3 regions of the Rhizobium sp. IY2 genome follow, and region 2 is predicted to be linked to each of the others. Evidence: riboswitches for the same ligand, from Rfam matches in the RefSeq annotation. Region 2 holds a riboswitch; each other region holds the start of a gene.

Region 1 (7,344 bases), on a different contig from region 2:
CGGTTTCTCCCATTCCGGGAACACGACCGCTGTCATCGACGCCATCCAGCTCGCGCGGAAGTCGGGGGCGCGAACGATCGCCGTCACGAATTACGGTGGATCGCCGCTTGCGCAGATCGCCGACATCGTTCTGTGTTCCACCGCGCAAGGATCGCCCCTGATGGGCGAGAACGCCGCAGCCCGGATTGCACAGCTCAACATCCTCGACGCGCTCTTCATGGCCGTCGCGCAGCGAAACTATCAGACGGCGGAGAAAAATCTCGAGAAGACGATGTCCGCCGTCGCATCCAAACGCAAGGACAGGCTTCCATGAGTTCCGCATCACCCTCCGTCGTCGTCTTCGGCAGTCTGCACTATGACATCATGGTGCACGGCCCGGCACGTCCTCGGAAGGGTGAAACCGTGACGGGGGATCACTGGCACCCGAAATGCGGCGGCAAGGGTGGCAATCAGGCAGTCTCGGCAGCGAAGACAGGGATACCGACGTCGATGATTGGTGCGGTCGCGGACGACGATTTCGGCCATGCTCTCACCGACAACCTGGCCCGCAACAAGGTCGATCATCGCTTCGTCAAGAAAGTGACCGGGGTCGGTAGCGGCATGAGCGTCGCAATCTTCGACAGTGAAGGCGACTACGGCGCGGTCATCGTTTCCGGTAGCAATCTGATGTTGGGGCAAGTGGATGTGGATTCAGCTTCGAAGGCGTTCGTCGACGGAGCGTTGCTGGTCCTGCAGAATGAGGTGCCTGATCATGCCAACGTCTCGGCGGCCAAGGCCATGAAGGTCGCGGGCGGAACGGTGGTTCTCAACGCTGCGCCCGCGCGACCTCTCTCCGCTGATTTGCAGCAACTGGTCGATGTCCTGGTGGTCAACGCCATCGAGGCCGAGCAGTTGGCCGAGCTTCCAGTTGTCGACACACTCGAGGGTGCCGCGAATGCCGCGAAACTGCTCGCGGCGAAATTCCCCGTCGTGGTCGTGACGGCGGGCGGCGATGGTGTCGCCTGCGCGACCCGGGAAGGTGATGCGTTCTCGATCGAGGCGATCAAGGTGGAACTGGTGAGCACCCATGGTGCCGGCGACGAATTCACCGGCGTCCTCGCCTCAGAACTCGCGCGTGGCAGTGGAATTCGTGCCGCAATCGAGGCCGCGAACCATGCGGCGGCGGTTCTGGTGAGCACGCCACGGGCAAACTGAAATCGTCTCGGCGAACATTGGCTTCGCGTCGGTCATTTCGGGGACATACCGGATGCCGATTGGCATCGATCCCCTTGTTCCGCGGGCTGATCTGCTCGCTTTCGCTCGATCCGCACGACAACGCCACCGCCATCGGCAGTCCGGCGCGTGGCAAGCGCCTTGACCGAAAAGAGCGCGTAGATGATCAGCGGAAGGCAGGCGAGATAGGATGTCCTGATGCCTGCATGTTCGGCAATTAAACCGAGCAGAGGCGGCGCCAGGAAGAAGACGACGAAGGTCATCTGGCCGAGAGCGGCGACGTTGAGATATGCCGCGCGATCGGTACGCTGGGCGGCCGCCGAGACGGCGAGGGGATAGACCGCGCTGCAGCCGGCGCCCATCAAGGCGAAGCCCGCCAGTGCGACATAGGAATGCGGTGCGCCCCAGACGGCGCAGATGCCAATCGCCGAAAGAACAAGCAGCATCGTGGCGACGGCGCGTGCACCAAACCGATCGACCAGCGGATCAACGAACAGGCGCGCCAGCGCCATGCAAAAGGTAAAGAGTGTCAATCCCAGTCCGCCGATGAAGGGCTCGACTGAAAACACGTCGCGCATATAGATCGCCGACCAGTCGATCCCGGCACCTTCGACGAGGAAGGCGGCGATGCCGATGACACAGAGCGGCATTAGTCCCCAGGTAGGAAGCGCTACCGGCGGCGCCTTGCCCTCGTCCTCCGTAATCCGCGCTGGCGCATTGCGCATGCCGGTGATTGCCCAGATTCCGATGACGAGGACCGCGACAAAGGTCACGGCGAGATGTAGCTGCATCGAAATACCGGCTTGGCGGACGACCGAAGACACAAGCGCCGTGAGGAAGAAGCCCAGGCTCCAGAAGCCATGGGCTCTGTTCATCACGCCGCGTCCCAGCTGCGCTTCGATTCGGTCGATCTCGACATTGAGATTGATCTCCAGCGCCCCGGCGAGCAGCCCTTCGACGAAAAGCAAACAGAACACGGCCGGCGCAGCACCGATCCATGGCACCAGCGACAGCAGCGCAGATGTGCCGAGAACTGTAATGAACGCCGTCGTCCGCGCGCCGAGCCGGGCGATCAAGGGCGAAGACAAAGTCAACGAAATCAAGGCGCCGATCGCAGCCCCAATCAACGTCAACCCGAGCTCGGACTTATCGACGCCAAGCGCATCCTGCAAATCCGGCATCCTCGACAGTAGCGCCCCCAGCGACACGGCGAAGAGAAAGAAGCAGACATAGATCCGCTGTTGCGGCGCAATTTTCATGATGCAACTCCGGGGATTGACGCTTCGAAGCAGAGCAGCGCTTTTAGATCTGTGATGAATACCTCACATGGCCGGAGATCAGAACTTGTTTCTGAGGGGATGCGACGGAGCACGCGGTTTGCCTGACATACTTCGTGATCACTCGCCCGGATGACTGCTCGATGCGGCGCAAGCGGTCGAAACTCGCAACTGACCGCGGCGCGCGGGCGCCCTGGATCCAGGACAGGAGGCTGTCGAATGTCTCGTTCAATCGGACGACGGCGCGGTAGAGTTGCCAATAGCTGTCGCCGAACCGGCGCATATGATAGAGCATCGCCTGTCGGGAACACATTGTTGCACTGGAGATAGGAAATCGACAGTAAGACCGTGAGCGACGCAGCCGGCCGCATTATCGACCTCTATCGTCGCCATGCTGATGCGTGGACAACGGCGCGCGGCACGGTACTGTTGGAGCGTGCATGGATCGACCGGTTTGCAGACATGCTGCCACGAATGGCGGCGGTGCTCGATATTGGTTGTGGTTCAGGCGACCCAATCGCTCGTTACCTTGCCGGCAGAGGTCATCTGATTACAGGCGTGGACAGTTCGCCAGAGATGATCTCCATATTCCGGACCAATCTTCCCGGCGAGACAGCGCAAGCGGCGGATATGCGCTCGCTGAAACTGGATCGGAGATATGGCGGGCTGATCGCTTGGGACAGCCTGTTTCATCTTGCTCCTCCCGATCAGCGCATGATGTTCTCCATCTTCCGCGACCATGCTGAACCGGAAGCACCATTGCTGTTCACGAGTGGACCCGCCTTCGGCGAAACTATCGGCACGCTGGAAGGGGAACCTCTCTATCATGCCAGCCTCGATCCCGACGAATACCGCCTGCTGCTCGACCGGAATGGCTTTGACGTTGTTGCCCATGTTGCGGAAGACCCAGATTGTGGCGGGCGCACGGTCTGGCTGGCGCGTCAGCGGTATGCGTAAAGCGTCGTGGAAATCCTAAGATCGCCCTCGGTCACTTTCTGCACGAACTGGAACAGCTGGGGCGGGCCGGCAACAGATATCCACCCGCAGCATACTCAGGCATATTCTGCGTTTTGCGAAGGCCGCCTTAATCCGGTAGAGAGCGGGGCCCGTCTCGATTACCGATGGCGCGATCGCGCTAGCCCCAGATTCGAACGACTCTGCTTGCAAAGCCACCCACCTTGAAAGGCTCACGGATGGTCAACCTTGTTGACGGACTGATTTTCGCAGGGACGGCGTACGTGCACGGCAAGGCTTCGGGCAATGTTGTTGCAAGCGATCTGGAACTGAGTTTCTGGGGCGGGGTCGATCCCTGGACCGGCGAGGTGATCGATCGGCATCACCCCTTGAGCGGACGCTGTCTCAAAGACCATATCCTCGCGATCCCGGGGGGCAGGGGGTCCTGCTCTGGCAGCGGCGTGATGTTGGAACTGCTGCTCAATGGCAATGGTCCCAAAGCGATGTTGTTCGAGCGAGAGGAGGATATCCTCACGCTCGGTGTCGTGATCGCCGAGGAGGTATTCGGTCAATCTATTCCCGTTGTAACGCTCACGCCCGAGAATTTTCGCAAGGTGGTGAGTTCGGCATTTGTCGAAATCGACGGAAACGTTGTTGCCTGTTCCACCGACGGGCTGGCAATGGACGCCATTCCGTCGCACAGCAAAGACTCAGGCCATCTTTTCGGTGAAGTCGCATTGTCGGAGCGGGATAGAGCTTATCTGGCTGGTGCTCACGGCAAGGCTGCACAAGCGGCGATCCGCATAATCCTGCGAATGGCGAAACTGCAGGGCGCCACACAATTGATGGATGTCTCACAGGTCCACGTCGACGGCTGCATTTACACCGGACCGGGCTCGCTTTTGTTTGCCGAAAAACTGCGGGACCTGGGCGGGTGTGTTGTGGTGCCGACAACGCTCAACTCGATTTCGGTCGATCATCGACGCTGGCGCTCGCAAGGTATTGATCCCGTTCTTGGCGAGCCGGCCAGTCAGTTGGGTGACGTCTATGTCGAGATGGGGGCGCGGCCGACCTTCACCTGCGCGCCTTATCTGCTCGAGACGGCTCCCAAGATCGGCGAGCAGGTGGCCTGGGCAGAATCGAATGCCGTCATCTACGCCAACAGCGTTCTTGGTGCGCGGACAATGAAATATCCGGACTTTCTCGACATTTGCATCGCACTAACCGGCCGCGCGCCGCTGGCAGGCCCACACATCGACATCAATCGCAAAGCCGGGTTGGTCGTCAGTGTCGCTAATATCGAAAACATCGACGATAGCTTCTATCCGCTGCTCGGTTATCACATTGGTGCGCTGGCATCGAACCTTATCCCTGTCGTCTCCGGTCTTGATCAGGCCGGCCCAACCAATGACGATCTCAAGGCCTTCGGCGCCGCGTTTGCGACCGTTTCCAGTGCACCGATGTTTCACATCGTGGGGGTGACGCCCGAGGCAAAGACGCTGGATGCCGTTGTCCCCTCAGACATCAGCGTCCCTTCGATCGATCTTCGGCTCGAGGAACTCGCGTCGAGTTGGGAGGAACTCAACAGCGCCGACGACGAGCGCGTCGATCTCGTCTCGCTCGGCAATCCGCATTTCTCGATCAGCGAAATCGAGAGGCTCGCGTCCCTGTGCAGCGGTCGAAAGAAGCACGTGGATGTGGCGATGGTGGTTACCTGCGGACGCGCAACGCACGATAAGGCCAACGAAGCCGGGCTGATAGCGGCCCTCGAACGCTTCGGGGTGGAGTTCGTGACGGACACATGCTGGTGCATGATCACTGATCCGATTATTCCCACCCTTGCGAAAACCATACTGACGAACTCGGGCAAATATGCCCATTACGGGCCGGGGATAACCGGTCGGCGCTTTTACTTCGGCGGCATTGCCGCATGCGTTGCGGCTGCATGTAGTGGGGTATATAGCAAGGCGGCACCCACCTGGCTGAGGCAGGCCTAGCACTGCCACCACGAGTTGCGCAGACTTGCGTAACGAGACGGTTGCTGCCCGGGCTGCCGTTGGTGAAATAATCGATGAACGACTACAAGCTGCTTCGAACGTTCCTGCTGGCCGCGGAGAAGCGGACCTTCGCGCAGGTCGCGCGCGAACTCGATATGACGCCCGCAGCCGTCACCCGGGTGATTGCGGCCCTGGAAGAAGATCTGGGCGTGCAACTCTTCGTGCGGACCACGCGCCAAGTGTCGCTGACGACCGATGGCGCGATCTTCGCCGACCAGATTGGGTGGCTGGTCGCTCGATCCCGTTCAAGGCGAGAATTTGGAAGTTCCGCGCTATCCTTCTTCCACATTCAATCATCTGCCCGGCTTCCACATCAAAACACGCCCAAGAGCCGGACGACGGAGGTCCACGGTTGACACGAACTCAGCCCAGGACATAGTCTTTGCGACATTCACCAGGGGAGTCCCGGCAAGGGGCTGAGATACTGCTGGACAATATGGCTTTGCCTGTTGTGGCGCAGTGACCCGTTGAACCTGATCCAGTTCATACTGGCGTAGGGACGGTGCAAGCGCTCGAAGGCTTCGGATTCCCGCGTGGATTCCATGCCGGCGTCTTTCCATCATTCCGGCTGATTGACTGGGTCTCCAATTGCAACTTGGAGCCTCAAACCATGACCATTGCCGCAACGAACCTCACACCCACCGTCACCACCGGCCCGCTGCCGGCATCGAGGAAAGTCTACATCCCCGGAGATATACACTCCGACATCCGCGTGCCGATGCGCGAAATCAGCGTCCATCCGACATCGGGCGAGCCGCCTGTCGTCGTTTACGATTGCTCTGGCCCCTATACTGTCGAGGGCGCCGATATCCGCATCGAGCAGGGTCTGTCACAGTTCCGTCGCGGCTGGGTGCTCGCCCGCGGCGATGTCGAGGCCTATGAAGGCCGCCATGTGCGTCCCGAAGATAACGGCTTTGTCAGCGGCGAGCGGCTGACACCGGAATTTCCGGCCAAGCGCCAGCCGCTGCGGGCGAGGGGAGACAATGCCGTGACCCAACTCGCCTATGCACGCGCCGGCATCATCACCCCGGAAATGGAGTTCATCGCCATCCGCGAAAATCTCGGCCGCAAGGCACAGGCGGACGCCATCAGCCGCGATGGCGAAAGCTTCGGCGCCCATATTCCCGATCATGTGAGCCCGGAATTCGTCCGCCAGGAGGTCGCCGCCGGCCGGGCGATCATTCCTGCCAACATCAATCACCCGGAAAGCGAGCCGATGATCATCGGCCGGAACTTCCTGGTGAAGATCAATGCCAATATCGGCAATTCCGCCGTCACCTCCTCCATGGCGGAGGAAGTGGAGAAGATGGTCTGGGCGATCCGCTGGGGTGCCGACACGGTCATGGACCTGTCGACCGGCCGCAACATCCACAATATCCGCGAATGGATCATCCGCAATTCGCCGGTACCGATCGGCACCGTGCCGCTCTACCAGGCACTCGAAAAAGTGAACGGCATTGCCGAGGACCTCACCTGGGAGGTCTATCGCGATACGCTGATCGAACAGGCAGAACAGGGCGTCGATTACTTCACCATCCATGCGGGCGTGCGGCTCGCCCATATCCCGCTGACCGTCAATCGCGTCACCGGCATCGTTTCCCGCGGCGGCTCGATCATGGCCAAGTGGTGTCTGCACCACCACAGGGAGAGTTTTCTTTACGAGCATTTCGAGGAGATCTGCGACATCTGCCGCGCTTACGACGTTTCCTTCTCGCTCGGTGATGGCCTGCGGCCAGGCTCGATCGCTGATGCCAACGATGCGGCGCAGTTCGCAGAACTGGAAACGCTCGGCGCGTTAACGAAAATCGCCTGGGCGAAGGATTGCCAGGTGATGATCGAAGGTC
Region 2 (7,344 bases):
ATTCGGCAAAAATCGCGCCAACGACGGCATAGGTGATCGAGATTCTGAGGCCGGCGAAGAAATAGGGCAGCGAGGAGGGAAGCCGGGCCAGGCAGAAAATCCGCCAGCGACTCGCCTTCATCGAATTCAGCAATTCGGCGATGTCGCGGTCGGTCGATTCATAGCCCTGCAGCAGGGCGACGAGCAGCGGAAAGAAGGTGACGAGCGCCACCAGCAACACTTTCGGCAGCAGGCCGAAGCCGAACCAGAGGACGACGAGGGGCGCGATCGCCACCAGCGGCAGGGTCTGGCTGGCGATGAAGATCGGCAGCAATGCCCGGCGCATGAAGGGCACGAAATCCATGAGGATGGAGGCTGCGAAGGCGAAAGCAAGCGACAGCGCGAAACCTCCAAGCGTCGCGCCGAGCGTCGGCCAGGTGTTTGATATCAGCGCCTCGCGGTTCAGCCAGCCCTGGATGACGATGCGCGACGGCGCCGGCAGGATGGAGGGCTTGATCCCGGAAAGATCGACATAGAGTTCCCATGCCGCCAAAAAGGCGCAGCCGGCGAGCAGGGCAGGTATGCCCCGGTAGACAGCGGCGCGGAGCGCGGTAAGGCGCGAACCCAGTGGTGGTAGCGGTGTCATCGGCGTTCGATTTCAGGCTTTCGTCGGGCACTGCATAATTCCTTAAATCGGAATCGATTTAAGGATAAAATTATGCAGCAATTTAAAGTGTTACAGCGTCCTTTGCGCGTCTGAAAAGACGCGCGGCGCTGTATTGGCTGACACCGTGATATCGAGGGTCACATGCCCCTCGGGGTCGCCGAAGCGATAGAAGGCCTCACGAATGGTTGCGAAGACGGCGCCGGCATCGCCAGAAAGCCTGGTGCAGAAATTCTTGGCGCGGTCGAAAGTGCCGGAGCGTTTGAGAAAGTCGATGCAGCCATAGATCTCGTCCATATGGGTGCCGGTTCCCATGACGTAGAGCGAGAATTGGGCAGCGGTCGGCTGTCCGGTCTCGGCGGTGATTTCAACGGCGGCAAGGGCGGCCGCTATACGGTCAGCAAGCGGCTCTGCCTGGCCGGAGGAGGGGTTGACGCCGCAGATGGCCTCGTCGGGCTCACCGGGGCAGCCGCGTGACACGGCGGCGGACAGCACGCAATGTTCGCCGGTCTTTGCGGCGGTGACGAAAAGATCGTGCATGGCGGCGAAAAGAATGTCAGGCGGGCCGACCAGCAGCGTAGAGATGTCATCGGTCTCGATGCGCAGCCGGTCGCGATAGGGATCGAGCGCCTTGACGGCATCGAGAATGATGCCGACGAAATCGCCGGACATCGGATAGAGTGACACTTGTGCGCCTGAAAACATCTGAACCTCGCTCCGCTGGCATTACCCAGATCAGCTTTGAAGGGTCCAGAGGCTTGCACCTCACATCTCAGCCCCGGCAATACAGAGCTCCCCCGTTAATGGCGCGGAAACTATCACCGGGGTTTTCTCCCCGCAACTGCAAAGTTGCGAACCCGTCCATGCGGTCGGGATGAGCCTGCCATGCCCGGTATCGCCTGATATGCCTTACTGTTGAGAACACCCGGACGGAGGTCCTGCCCGGGTGTCCCTCGAGGTTCCGTACCTGCCGGGAACGGAACCGGAGCTTGCTGCCTCAGGCGGCGATGTCGGCATAGGGGCAATCGCTGCGGGCAGTGACGAGCGCCCGTGTCCACCATTCCAGCCTTGCCATCATCCGGTCGAGCAGACGCATCGCGTCGGTGGGATTGTCGAGCCGTCCCTCGGTGTCGAAGCGGTTCCAAGGTGCTGTAAAGCTCACCGAATCGCGGATCGTGACCGCGTGGAGTTCGGCAAAGACGAGGCGCAGCTGTTCGACGGCGCGCAGGCCGCCCGATATGCCGCCATAGGAAACGAAGGCGACAGGTTTGCCCTGCCAGGGCTCGAAGAAGAAATCGATGATCGACTTCAGCGAGGCCGTGAAGCTGTGATTGTATTCCGGGGTGACGATGATGAAGGCGTCGGCCATACCAAGCCGCCCGGCGAGCCTGTCGATTTCGGGGTGTGCCATGTCACGGCTTACCGGCAGCGCGAAATCGAGCGGGTCGATGATGTCGATATCAAATTGCGGGAAGCGGACGAGCTCCTGCGTCAGCCATTTGACCACCCGGTCGCAGATGCGGCCCTCTCTCGTGCTGCCATAGATGACCGCCAGCCTGGTGGGTGTTTTCATGCGTTGCTCCTTGTCGCGATTGGACTTTACGATTATCGAAGCACGGGTTATAAAACCTCAACTAATATTGAGGTCAAGAGCCGATGGATACGATTCCTGCAACGCCGCTCGGCAGACTTCTGACGGTTGGCGAAGTGGCGGAGCGCAGCGGCCTTGCCGTCTCGGCGCTGCATTTCTACGAGACCAAGGGGCTGATCTCGAGCATCCGGTCCCGCGGCAACCAGCGGCGATACGGTCGTGACGTGCTGCGCCGGCTTGGCATCATCAAGGTGGCGCAGCGTGTCGGCATTCCGCTTTCGGAAATCCAGGCGGCGTTCGAGTCGCTGCCGCAGGGACGCACGCCCACCGTCGCCGACTGGCAGGTACTGTCGGCGCGCTGGAAGGATGATCTCGACGCGCGAATCAGGCGGCTGAGCCTGCTGCGCGACCGTCTGACCGGCTGCATCGGCTGCGGCTGCCTGTCGATCGAAAGCTGTCCGTTGCGCAATCCCTGCGATCGGCTCGGCAAAGAGGGGTCGGGTGCGCGGCTTCTGGAGACAGAGAGCTAGAGCCCTTCCCCAGAGGGGGGACTTGGCTGTGTCTCCCGGGAAAGATCGGTACCTGCCTTTCTTTCGGTCGGCGCGCTCATATGTTAAGGGCGAGTGACGCAACCGGCGGCACTGTCCGCGAGGAGGACGGCTTCGTGTTTCATCCCAGACTGTTCGAAAATCGCAATGTCGTCGTGACCGGCGCCGGCCGCGGCATCGGCCTCGAAGTGGCCCGGCAGTTCCTGGACTGCGGCGCAAAAGTGATCGTCCATACCGGGCGCAAGCCGGGACGCGAGCTGCCGGATTTCCTGCTGACGGCTGAATCCGAAAGACGGGCGCTGCTGCTGCACGCCGATTTCTCGGCGGCCGGTGGGGCGGCGCAATTTGCCGAAGACGTTCTCGCCTTCTTCGACAGGGTGCATGTGCTGGTGAACAATGCCGGCACCATGCTTGGCCGGTTTCCCGCGGCCACGCTCACCGACGCAGAATATGAGGCGATCGTGCGGCTCAACCAGACATCGGTGGTGGCGCTGACACGTGCACTGTTGCCGGCATTAAAGGCGGCTGAAGGCGCCGCTGTCGTCAACACGGTTTCGATTTCGGCGCTGACCGGCGGCAGCCCCGGTTCCTCGATCTATTCGGCCTCGAAAGCCTTCGTTGCGACCTATTCCAAGGCGCTTGCCCGTGAGCTCGCACCGGATGGAATCCGGGTCAATTGCGTGTCACCGGGAACGATCGAGACGGATTTCCATGAGCGCTATTCCTCCCGCGAAAAGCTGGAGCAGACAAGAAAATCCATCCCCCTGCAAAGGCTCGGCACGGCGGAGGATTGTGCTCCCGCCTATCTGTTCCTGGCGGCTCCCTCCCTCTCGGGCTACATTACCGGCCAGGTGATCGAGATCAATGGCGGTCAGCTTATCTGCTGATTTGCTTGGACCTTTTTTGGCATTTCGTCATTTTGGCCAATTCGCTTGTGCGAATATGCTATTGTACTGATCTACCTCATCGCCTCCCTTCCGAGATACCGCATGCCGTTGCCCAAACCCAAGCCGGGGATGACCGGCCAGGAATTGCACACACTCGCTGCAAAAGCCCATGAAGCGAGCGACCTGCTGAAAGCGCTGGCGCACCAGACCCGACTTCTCATCCTCTGTATATTGGCGAATGAGGAGCGGACGGTCAGTGAAATCGAACATATTCTGGGCATACAGCAGGCAATGGTCTCGCAGCAGCTGGCGCGCTTGAGGCTCGAAGGCCTGGTCAATACGCGCCGTCAGGGCAGGCTGGTCTATTACAGCATCGGCAATGTCAGCGTGCTCGCCTTCCTCGAATCGCTGTTCGAGCTTTTTCCGATTGCAGAAAACTGTTAGCGACCGCCCTTGCGGAGCACGGCTGCTATGTCGAAGATAGGCCCGGACGCGAAATGGCGCGGGAGGCCGGATGATCGACAAGCTGGAATTTTTCATCGCGCTTGCCAATGAAAAGCATTTCGGCCGCGCCGCGGAGGAGTGCGGCATCTCGCAGCCAACGCTTTCGGCGGCCATCCGGCAGCTCGAGGATCAACTCGGCGTCATGCTGGTACAGCGCGGTTCAAGGTTCCAGGGGCTGACGCCGGAGGGGCAGCGCGTGCTCGAATGGGCCCGGCGCATCGTCGGCGACGCCCGCACCATGCGCGAGGAGATGCGTGCCGCACGCCGCGGCCTTTCCGGCCATATTCGTCTTGCCGCCATTCCGACCGCGCTCGCCATGCTTTCGCGCATCACCACGCCCTTCCAGGAACGGCATCCCGGCGTGACCTTCTCGATCGTCTCGCGCAATTCGCTGCAGGTGCTGAGCATGCTCGAGAATCTCGAAATCGATGCCGGCATCACCTATCTCGAAAACGAGCCGCTCGGCCGCGTCACGACCGTTCCCCTTTATGCCGAGCGTTATCATCTGATCACGGCAGCCGGCAGCCCACTGTCGGATCGCGACAACGTGACCTGGCGAGAGGTCGGCGATCTTCGGCTTTGTCTATTGACTGCTGATATGCAAAACCGCCGCATCATCAACCGACACTTGACGGAAGCCGGCGCCACCGTGCATCCGACACTCGAATCCAACTCGATGATCGTGCTGTTCTCGCATGTCAGGACCGGACGCTGGGCCAGCATCATGCCGCGCAACGTCGCCAAATCCTTTGGATTTCCAGTGGAAATCCGCATGATTCCGATCGTCGAGCCGGAGGCGCATCATCTGGTCGGCCTCGTTGCCCCTTATCGCGAGCCTTTCACGCCGCTTGTCTCGGCCCTGCTGCACGAGGCGAGAGTGCTCGTACAAGACGAGGAACTCTGATAGAAAAAAACTATCGTGCAACGTGATAGCTTTATTGATCGCCGGCTGCTTCCCTGAGATGCTGCTTGCGGAATGGCACTCGGCCGGGGGAGCCCGCCATTCCGCAACGAGCGAGCCGCCGGGAGGGCTGCCTTATGACCATTCATATCGCCGAAGGCGATATTGCAGCGCGCACACGTGCCATCGTCGCCGATCTTCGCTTTCTCGAAGGGCCGCTGCTTCCCATTCTGCACGAGGTCCAGCAAGAATTCGGCTATGTGCCGCAGGAGGCCATGCCCGTCATCGCGGAGGAACTGAACCTCTCCCGCGCCGAGGTGCATGGCGTGGTGACCTTCTATCACGATTATCGTGACCATCCCGCCGGCCGGCATGTGCTGAAGCTCTGTCGCGCCGAAGCCTGTCAGTCGATGGGCGGCGATGGCTTGGCTGAGCGCGTCAAAATGCTGCTCGGTATCGATTTTCATCAGACGACGCTCGATGGCGGCGTGACGCTGGAGCCGGTCTACTGTCTCGGGCTCTGCGCCTGCGCGCCGGCGGCGATGCTCGACGGCGAGGTCTATGGCCGGATCGACGATCAGATGGCGGCGGAACTCGTTGCGGAGGCACGCCGATGACGGTCAGGATATATGTTCCGCGCGATGCCGCAGCGCTGGCGCTCGGGGCCGAAAAGGTGGCAAAGGCGATTGCCCAGGAGATCGCCGCCCGCGGCCTCGATGCCGAGATCGTGCGCAACGGCTCGCGCGGAATGTTCTGGCTGGAGCCGCTAGTTGAGGTCGAGCTTGACGGCAAGCGCATCGGCTACGGCCCGGTAAAGGCCGGGGATGTGGCTGTTCTGTTCGATGCCGGGATGATGAACGGCGGCGAGCATCGGCTCTGTCTCGGGGAGGTTGAAGACCTCCCGTTCCTCAAGGAACAAACCCGCCTGACCTTTGCCCGCTGCGGCATTACCGATCCGCTTTCGCTTGCGGATTACGAGGCGCATGGCGGCCTTGCCGGCCTTCGCCGCGCCGTTTCGATGACATCAGCCGATATCGTCAAGGAAGTCACCGATTCCGGCCTGCGTGGACGCGGCGGTGCCGGTTTTCCCACCGGCATCAAGTGGAAGACCGTTCTCGAGGCCGCCGGCGACCGCAAATATATCGTCTGCAATGCCGATGAGGGCGACAGCGGCACCTTTGCCGACCGGATGATCATGGAGGGCGATCCCTTCGTGCTGATCGAGGGCATGGCGATATCAGGGCTCGCCACCGGCGCGACCAAGGGCTTCGTCTATACGCGTTCGGAATATCCGCACGCGATCGCGGTAATGACCGAAGCCGTCGGCATCGCCCGGCAGGCCGGCATTCTCGGATCATCGGTGCTCGGCTCCGGCCGCGCCTTCGATATCGAGGTGCGCACCGGCGCCGGCGCCTATGTCTGCGGCGAGGAGACGGCCCTGCTGAACAGTCTCGAAGGCAAGCGCGGCATCGTGCGTGCCAAGCCGCCGCTGCCGGCGCATAAGGGGCTGTTTAACTGTCCGACCGTCATCAACAACGTGATCTCGCTGGCTTCGGTGCCGGTCATCCTGGAAAAGGGTGCCGCCTTCTACCGCGATTTCGGCATGGGCCGTTCACGCGGCACCATCCCGCTGCAGGTTGCCGGCAATGTCAGATATGGTGGTCTCTTTGAGACGGCCTTCGGCCTTTCGCTCGGAGATATCGTCGACAGGATCGGCGGCGGGACGGCGACGGGACGGCCGGTCAAGGCCGTGCAGGTCGGCGGGCCGCTCGGTGCCTATTTCCCGCGGGCGCTGTTCGACACGCCTTTCGATTACGAAGCCTTCGCCGCCAGGGACGGGCTCATCGGCCATGCCGGCATCGTCGTCTTCGACGACACGGCCGACATGCTGAAGCAGGCGCGTTTCGCCATGGAATTCTGCGCCGTCGAAAGCTGCGGTAAGTGCACGCCCTGCCGCATCGGCTCGACACGCGGCGTGGAGACGGCCGACAAGATCGCTCAGGGCATCGAGCCGGAGAAGAACCGGGTGCTGCTTGCCGATCTCTGCAACACGATGAAGTTCGGCTCGCTCTGCGCGCTGGGCGGTTTCACGCCTTATCCGGTGATGAGCGCCATGACGCATTTCCCGGAGGATTTTTCGCCGGCACCTCTGGTGGAGGCGGCGGAATGACGAATTGTTCATGGAACGCCTGCGCTGACCTCACCATCTCAAGCAAGGAGACCGACCATGTCTCTCATCCATGAAATCGACTACGGCACTCCGGCTTCGA
Region 3 (7,344 bases), on a different contig from region 2:
GGATATTGACGTCCTGGCCGTTCATCAGCCGCACCAACCCTTCGGCGGTCGAGCCCTTCTTGAGCGCCGTCGCCGTCTTCGTATCCAGCGCCAGCTGCGCCCAGCATCCGGCCTGGTTGCAATTGCGGTAGTCAAGTTTCGCAACGGGCTTGCCGTCGGCCTTGATCGACAGGCCCGAGGGCAGGAAGACGTTGAGCGGCAGCAGAGCGGTCAGCGTCAGCCCCGGCTTGCCTTTCTCGCCCTTGCCCTTCTCGCCCCCGCCCTTCTCGCCCTTGCCTTGGGACCCGGCCGGCGCAGCTGCGATCGCCAGCGTCAGGACATTGACGTTCTCGCCATCTTTGGCGACTTGCGCGATCTGGGCGACTTCGCAGGCCTCGGTGCCTTCAGAACCCGAGCAGCGATAATACCAGTCGTCGAATTTCTGGGATTTTATCGGCGGCGCCTGCACCTGCCCCGCTCCCTGATCGGCAGGAACAGCAGATTGCGAAAAAGAAGGATTCGCCCAAGCGATGAATATCAGAACGGAGGCGACTGTCTGGAGGCCCCACTTCATATCGGCTTTCAAAAATTTTCTCATTGAAAATACAACTTCAGGAAGATTTTATTGGCGTGTAAAGTCATATCGCTACAATCCATCGTTTGGTCAACCTAAGCGTGTCAGCACGGTAAAGTTTCCGTTAGATATTTACTTCGCGTTCTGGGAGTTTGATTCCACGCCCTGGGAGAGGCTTACCGCAACGAAATCGCCACCAAATCTCGACAGCCGGAATAAAACTGAATGGCGAGGCGATGAGACGACACGCAACTTACGCGAAGCTGTTCTCGTGCTCGGCTACATTGAAAAATTCCATCGATGAACGGATAGGATGAATAACTTCGCGCTATTCCAAATGCAGAAAAGTCTTGGGAAGATGAACTTCATTCTTTCAAAGAAAAGACTGCTTTCCCGCATCAGCACCCTCACCAATGCTGGCAGCCAACCCCTCACAAAGACGAAGATGTATTTTAGAAATTGATTGCACCCACGGTTGCTGCGGTTATTCCTTTTGAAAAAGGAGAGGATAGCCGCATGGCGAAAAGGCAAGGACTCGGCCAACCCGGAAGAGAACCGGCAGACGACTTTCGGGAAAACCTGGTCAAGACCCGAATCGGCGGCGATCTCTCGTCCTTCATGAAAGGCGATCCCGACCCATAAATCATCCATAGCCATCGCGCGCCGCGTCGGTCGCATGATTGTCATTTTCGAGGTGACATCAGCCCCGTTCTCTGCGAAAAGAAACGCGATGAGAGACAGGGGCGTTCGTCGACAGACGGGCTGAGAAGCACCCTTCGAACCTGAACCGGATAATGCCGGCGGAGGGAGTCGCTCGGGGTCGCGGCATCGCCCGCACGAACCGCCCCGTGGCCGCCCCCGCCTGAAAGGGGCCATATGCAGACCAAGACCACACCCGGAGCGATGCTGAAGGCGATGCGCGAGAAGCCGCCGCTCGTTCAGTGCATCACCAATTACGTCGCCATGAACATCGCCGCAAATGTTCTGCTTGCCGCGGGCGCCTCGCCCGCCATGGTGCATGCCGCGGAAGAAGCCGGCGAATTCGCCGGGATCGCCAGTGCGCTGACCATCAATATCGGCACGCTGTCGACGCAATGGATCGACGGCATGCAGGCGGCGGCGAAGACGGCGGCCTCGGCCGGCAAGCCCTGGGTGCTCGACCCGGTCGCCCATTATGCAACGGCCTTCCGCCGCAACGCCGTCGCCGATCTCCTGGCGCTGCATCCGACCATCATCCGCGGCAACGCTTCCGAAATCATCGCGCTGGCCGGTGGAGAGAGCCGCGGCCAGGGCGTCGACAGCCGCGACCCGGTCGAGCAGGCGGAAGGTTCGGGGCGATGGCTCGCCGAGCGTCAGCGGGCGGTCGTCGCCGTGACCGGCGCCGTGGATTTCGTCACCGACGGCGAGCGGGCCGTGCGCATCGAAGGCGGATCGGCCTTGATGCCGCAAGTCACCGCGCTCGGCTGCTCGCTCACCTGCCTCGTCGGCGCCTTTGCGGCAACGGCGCCCGAGGACATTTTCGGCGCCACGGTCGCCGCCCTTTCGACCTTCGCCATCGCCGGCGAAGACGCGACACTCGGCGCCGCCGGCCCCGGCTCCTTCTCCTGGCGCTTCCTCGATGCGCTGGCAGCGCTCGACGCCGAAACGCTTGACGCCAGGGCGAGGATATCGGCGGCATGAAGGCTTTCGACCTTTCGCTCTATCTCGTCCTCGACCCCGATCTCTGCGCGGGGATCGGCATGGTGGAAACGGCGCGCCTTGCCGTTGCCGGCGGCGCGACGATGGTGCAACTGCGTGACAAACATGCCGGCACCGCCGGGATGATCGAGACCGGTCGCGCCTTGAAACAGGCGCTTGTCGGGACCGGCGCCCTGCTCGTCGTCAACGACGATGTCGAGGCGGCAATCGCCATCGGCGCCGACGGTCTGCATATCGGCCAGGAGGATATGGACGCGCGCACGGCGCGGACGATGATCGGCCCTGCCATGATCCTTGGCCTCTCGGTCGAGACCGCGGCGCTTGCCGCCGCCGTCGATCCGGATCTGGTCGATTATACCGGCGTCGGGCCGGTGTTTGCGACGCCGACCAAGGCCGATCACAAGCAGCCGATCGGTTTTGACGGTCTTGCCACGCTGGTAAAGGCCTCGCCGGTGCCGTCGGTTGCGATCGGCGGCCTCAAGGCGGATCATGTCGCCCAAGTATTTGCTGCGGGCGCCAAGGGCCTTGCCGTCGTCTCCGCCATCTGCGGTACGCCGGATCCCGAAGCGGCCACGCGCCGCATCGCCGCAGAAATTCGAAAGGCCCGCGCATGATCCGCAACGTTCTCTCCATCGCCGGCTCCGATCCCTCGGGCGGCGCCGGCATCCAGGCCGATCTCAAGGCCTTTTCCGCCCGCGGCGTCTACGGCATGGCGGTGCTGACCGCGCTGACGGCGCAGAACACCCAAGGCGTCAGCGGCGTGCATCTGGTGCCGCCGCAATTCGTCGCCGACCAGATCAATGCCGTCTTTGCCGATGTGCGCGTCGATGCCGTCAAGATCGGCATGATCGCCAATGCCGGCATCGCCGATGCCGTTGCCGGTGCACTGACTGACCACCGCGACATTCCGATCGTCATCGACCCGGTGATGATCGCCAAGGGTGGCGCCGCCTTGCTCGCGCCTGAGGCGGTCGACGTGCTGACCCGCCGGCTGCTGCCGCTTGCGACACTCCTGACCCCGAACTTGCCGGAAGCGGCCGCACTGCTGCACCAGCCGGTGGCGACAAACCGAGCCGAGATGGCGGCGCAGGCCGAACATCTGCGGGCGTTTGGCCCGGCCGCAGTGCTGGTCAAGGGCGGCCATCTCGATAGCGACGAAAGTCCTGACGTCCTTGCCACCGCCGCTGGCCTGCACTGGTTCGAAGCCATGCGCGTGCCGACCAAGAACACGCACGGCACCGGCTGCACGCTCTCCAGCGCGCTGGCCGCCGAACTTGCCAAGGGCGCCTCGGCGCGGGAGGCGGTCGCCATCGCAAAGCAATATCTCGCCGGCGCGGTCGCGGCAGCCGGAAGCCTCACCGTCGGCTCCGGCCACGGTCCGGTGCAGCATTTTCATGCGCTGTGGAAAGACGGCGAATAAGCGCTCGCTCGGCATAGATGCAGCCAATCGAAACGGCCCGGCCCTCCCGGGCCGTTTTTTCGTTCCGCAGCTACTTTGCGTTGAAACCGCAGTTGCAGTGCGGGCAGTCCCTTTGACCTTCTGAAAAACCTTGTTGACAAGCCCGGTCAGATGGCCAAATCTATAACACTAAAAGGGGATACATTCCGCAATAAAGGAATAACTGGAGGAGTGACAGGTGCCAGACCTGCTTGTGAGCTTGTATTCCGCTGAGCTCGCCGACCTGAAACGGAAAGCCGATGATGTCGGCATCTCCATCCGTCCGGCCCTCCCCCCGGAACTGCATCTTATCATCAGCTGGGTTCGCGAACGGTTCAGCGAGAACTGGGCGAGCGAAGTCGCCGTCGCCTTCTCCCGCCAGCCGGTTGCCTGCCTGATCGCCGTCGACGGCGGCAAGCTGCTCGGCTTTGCCTGCTATGACACGACGGCGCGCGGCTTCTTCGGCCCGACCGGCGTCGACCCGGAAGCGCGCGGCAAAGGTATCGGGCTCGCCCTCTTCTCCGCCTGCCTGCAGACGATGAAGACGCTCGGCCACGCCTATGCCTTCATCGGCGATGCCGGGCCAGTCGATTTCTACGCCAAGACCGCAGGCGCAACCATCATCCCCGCCCCCGACAAGGGCATCTACGAAGGCATGCTGAGAAGCACGCCGAAATGACCATCTGATCCCGGAGCTACAGAATTGTCCTCGACCCCGCTCGCCCTTTTCGTCGGCCTTCCCACTCCCACGATTTCGGATGATGAATTCGCCCTTTTTCGCGACGCCAATCCGCTCGGCCTGTTCGTCGGCCGGCGCAATCAGCGCGAGCCGGAGCAGACCAAGCGGCTGATCGCCCGCTTCCGCGAAGCCGTCGGCCGCGACGACGCACCTGTCTTCACCGACCAGGAAGGCGGCCGCGTTCAGCATCTCGATGCCGGCCCCTGGCCGCTCTTTCGCAGCTTCGGCCAGTTTGCCGAACTTGCGCGCCGCGATTTCGATCTCGGCAAAAAAGCACTGCGCCTTTCCTCCCAGGCCATGGGCGCGATGATGACGGAACTCGGCCTTTCCAGCGGCTGCTCGCCCGTTCTCGACCTCGTCTTCGAGACGACGAGCGCGGTCATCGGCGCCCGCTCCTTCGGCCCTGATCCCGATTTCATCGCGGCCCTCGGCCGCGAGGTGGTCGATGGCCTGCTCGAGACCGGCAATATCCCCGTCATCAAGCACATTCCCGGCCATGGCCGTGCGACGCTCGACTCCCACAAGGAGCGGCCGGTGGTCGACGCCAGCCGCGAGACGCTCACCGCGACCGATTTCAAACCCTTCGTCGCGCTGAAGGATACGCCTTGGGCGATGGTCGCCCATGTCGTCTACTCGGCCTATGACGCGGAGCTGCCGGCGTCCGTCTCGCCCATCATGCACGACGTGATCCGCAAGGACATGGGCTATGAGGGCGTGCTGATATCAGACTGCATCTTCATGGAGTCGCTCTCCGGTACCTTGCCGGAACGCGTCAAACAGGTGCTCGACGCAGGCTTCGACATCGCGCTCCACAGCCACGGCGACATTCCGGAAAGCGAAGCTGCCGCCAAGGCCGCCCGTCCGCTGACGGAAGCCGCCCTCAAGCGGATCGTCGCCGGCAAGGCGCGCCTCGGCAATCTCAAAGTCGATGTCCGCGCCGCCCACGCAGAAGTCGAAGACATGTTTGCCAGCGCGCTGGTCTCCTGACCGGCCCGTCAACTCTCACCGCATAAGAAAAGGGGAATAAAACATGAAAAAATATCTTCTTGCCGCCGCCGCGCTGACGCTGCTTTCGGGATCGGCCATGGCGCAGACGATTCTGACGGCGAATATCGAACCGGCGACGACCTGGGTTCGCAACTTCAACCCATTCAACCAGACCTCATCGCGCCAGTCGACGCTCGACTTCATCTACGAGCCGCTGGTTATTTTCAACCGCTTCGACAGCAACAAGCCGGTCTATCGCCTGGCCGAAAGTTTCAAGCTCTCCGACGATCTGAAGAGCATCGAGTTCAAGCTGCGCCCGAACCTGAAATGGTCTGACGGTAAGCCGCTGACCGCAGCCGACGTCAAGTTCACCTATGATTACCTGAAGAAGTTCCCGGCGCTCGACTTCGTCAGCATCTGGACCTTCATCACCGATGTGCAGGCGGTCGACGCCCAGACGGTGCGCTTCACGCTCGCCAATCCGAGCTCGCTCGCCGCCGAGCAGATCTCGCAATTGCCGATCGTCCCGGAACATGTCTGGAAGGATGTCGCCGATCCCGTCACCTTCGCCAACGAAACCCCGGTCGGCAGTGGCCCGCTGACGGAAGTGCCGCGCTTTACCGGCCAGACCTACGACCAGTGCCGCAACCCAAACTACTGGGACAACGAGCACCTGAAGGTCGATTGCATGCGCTTCCCGCAGCTTGCCGACAACAACCAGATGCTGACCGCGACAGCCGACGGCACGCTTGACTGGGGTGTCTCCTTCATTCCCGATATCGACAATGTCTATGTCTCCAAGGATCCGGCGCATTTCCACTATTGGTATTCGCCGAGCAGCATGGTCGCCTTCCTCTTCAACTTGGAAACGGCGAACGAGAACAACAAGAAGGCCTTCAACGATCTGAAGTTCCGCCGGGCTGTCAGCATGGCGCTCGACCGCAAGACGATGATCGACGTCGCCGGCTACGGCTATCCGACGCTGAACGAAGATCCTGGACTGATGGGCGAGCTTTACAAGAGCTGGGCGGACCCGTCCGTCAAGGCCGACTTCGGCAAGTTCGCAACCTATGATGCCGATGCCGCCAAGGCCCTGCTCGACGAGGCGGGCTACAAGGATAAGGACGGCGACGGCTTCCGCGACAATCCCGACGGCACGAAGATTTCCTTCTCGATCATCGTCCCCAGCGCCTGGACCGACTGGATCGACACCGTCAACCTCGCCGTCGAGGGCATGCAGGCAGTCGGCATCGACGCCAAGATCGAAACGCCTGAGGAAGCCGTCTGGACCGGCAACCTCATCAACGGCACCTTCGATGCGGCGATCAACAGCCTGCCGGCATCGGCCTCGCCCTACTATCCTTACAAGCGTGCCTTCAGCGCTTCGGACAAGGGCAAGACCCGCTTCACCGCGCAGCGCTGGTTCAACCCGGAGGTCGAGAAACTCGTCACCGAGTTCACCCAGACCGCCGACCTTGCCAAGCAGAAGGAAGCGATGAACAAGGCGCAGCGCATCGTCGCCGAAAACATGCCGATGATTCCGCTGTTCAACAATCCGAACTGGTATCAGTACAACACCAAGCGCTTCACCGGGTGGTCGACCAAGGAAAACCCCTTCGTCAATCCGTCGATCTCGCGGACCAATCCGGCACGCCTCTTGAACCTGCTCGCTCTCGAGCCGGTCAAGTAAGCATCATGATCTCCGGAAGCGGCGTAGAAAACGCCGCTTCCGCGACGACGGAGTTCCCATGGCTTTCCTGCTTCGCCGCCTCGTCTTCTACATGGCAGCCTTCATCGCGGCAGCGACGATCAATTTCTTCCTGCCCCGGCTGATGCCGGGCGATCCCGTGCAGATCATGTTCTCCAGCGCCGGCACCGAATTGCCGCCGGAAAGCCTGCAGGCGCTGAAGCTCACTTTCGGCTTCGTCG

Evidence for each region. A riboswitch is a leader RNA that binds a small molecule or an ion and turns the genes downstream of it on or off. The one in region 2 is predicted to bind thiamine pyrophosphate.
Region 1: another riboswitch for thiamine pyrophosphate. It lies ahead of thiC (phosphomethylpyrimidine synthase ThiC); the one in region 2 lies ahead of ACMUVN_RS17715 (YkoF family thiamine/hydroxymethylpyrimidine-binding protein).
Region 3: another riboswitch for thiamine pyrophosphate. It lies ahead of thiM (hydroxyethylthiazole kinase); the one in region 2 lies ahead of ACMUVN_RS17715 (YkoF family thiamine/hydroxymethylpyrimidine-binding protein).

What each region holds. Positions count from the first base shown of each region.
Region 1 covers NZ_JBLKNU010000002.1:424,278-431,621, forward strand. The annotation lists gene ACMUVN_RS10700 (MurR/RpiR family transcriptional regulator) at 1-313, shown strand, start outside; gene ACMUVN_RS10705 (ribokinase) at 310-1,194, shown strand; gene ACMUVN_RS10710 (MFS transporter) at 1,227-2,471, opposite strand; gene ACMUVN_RS10715 (class I SAM-dependent DNA methyltransferase) at 2,838-3,446, shown strand; gene ACMUVN_RS10720 (aconitase X) at 3,683-5,440, shown strand; partial or broken gene ACMUVN_RS10725 (LysR family transcriptional regulator) at 5,515-5,721, shown strand; TPP riboswitch at 5,887-6,018, shown strand; gene thiC (phosphomethylpyrimidine synthase ThiC) at 6,111-7,344, shown strand, end outside.
Region 2 covers NZ_JBLKNU010000004.1:402,334-409,677, forward strand. The annotation lists gene ACMUVN_RS17710 (ABC transporter permease) at 1-625, opposite strand, end outside; gene ACMUVN_RS17715 (YkoF family thiamine/hydroxymethylpyrimidine-binding protein) at 716-1,348, opposite strand; TPP riboswitch at 1,339-1,452, opposite strand; gene ACMUVN_RS17720 (NADPH-dependent FMN reductase) at 1,641-2,216, opposite strand; gene soxR (redox-sensitive transcriptional activator SoxR) at 2,300-2,764, shown strand; gene ACMUVN_RS17730 (SDR family NAD(P)-dependent oxidoreductase) at 2,845-3,669, shown strand; gene ACMUVN_RS17735 (ArsR/SmtB family transcription factor) at 3,772-4,113, shown strand; gene ACMUVN_RS17740 (LysR family transcriptional regulator) at 4,184-5,077, shown strand; gene ACMUVN_RS17745 (formate dehydrogenase subunit gamma) at 5,212-5,691, shown strand; gene ACMUVN_RS17750 (formate dehydrogenase beta subunit) at 5,688-7,244, shown strand; gene fdhF (formate dehydrogenase subunit alpha) at 7,302-7,344, shown strand, end outside.
Region 3 covers NZ_JBLKNU010000002.1:698,262-705,605, reverse strand. The annotation lists gene ACMUVN_RS11990 (invasion associated locus B family protein) at 1-577, opposite strand, end outside; gene ACMUVN_RS11985 (hypothetical protein) at 833-1,210, opposite strand; TPP riboswitch at 1,283-1,379, shown strand; gene thiM (hydroxyethylthiazole kinase) at 1,430-2,233, shown strand; gene thiE (thiamine phosphate synthase) at 2,230-2,865, shown strand; gene thiD (bifunctional hydroxymethylpyrimidine kinase/phosphomethylpyrimidine kinase) at 2,862-3,671, shown strand; gene ACMUVN_RS11965 (GNAT family N-acetyltransferase) at 3,889-4,368, shown strand; gene ACMUVN_RS11960 (glycoside hydrolase family 3 N-terminal domain-containing protein) at 4,393-5,415, shown strand; gene ACMUVN_RS11955 (ABC transporter substrate-binding protein) at 5,459-7,105, shown strand; gene ACMUVN_RS11950 (ABC transporter permease) at 7,164-7,344, shown strand, end outside.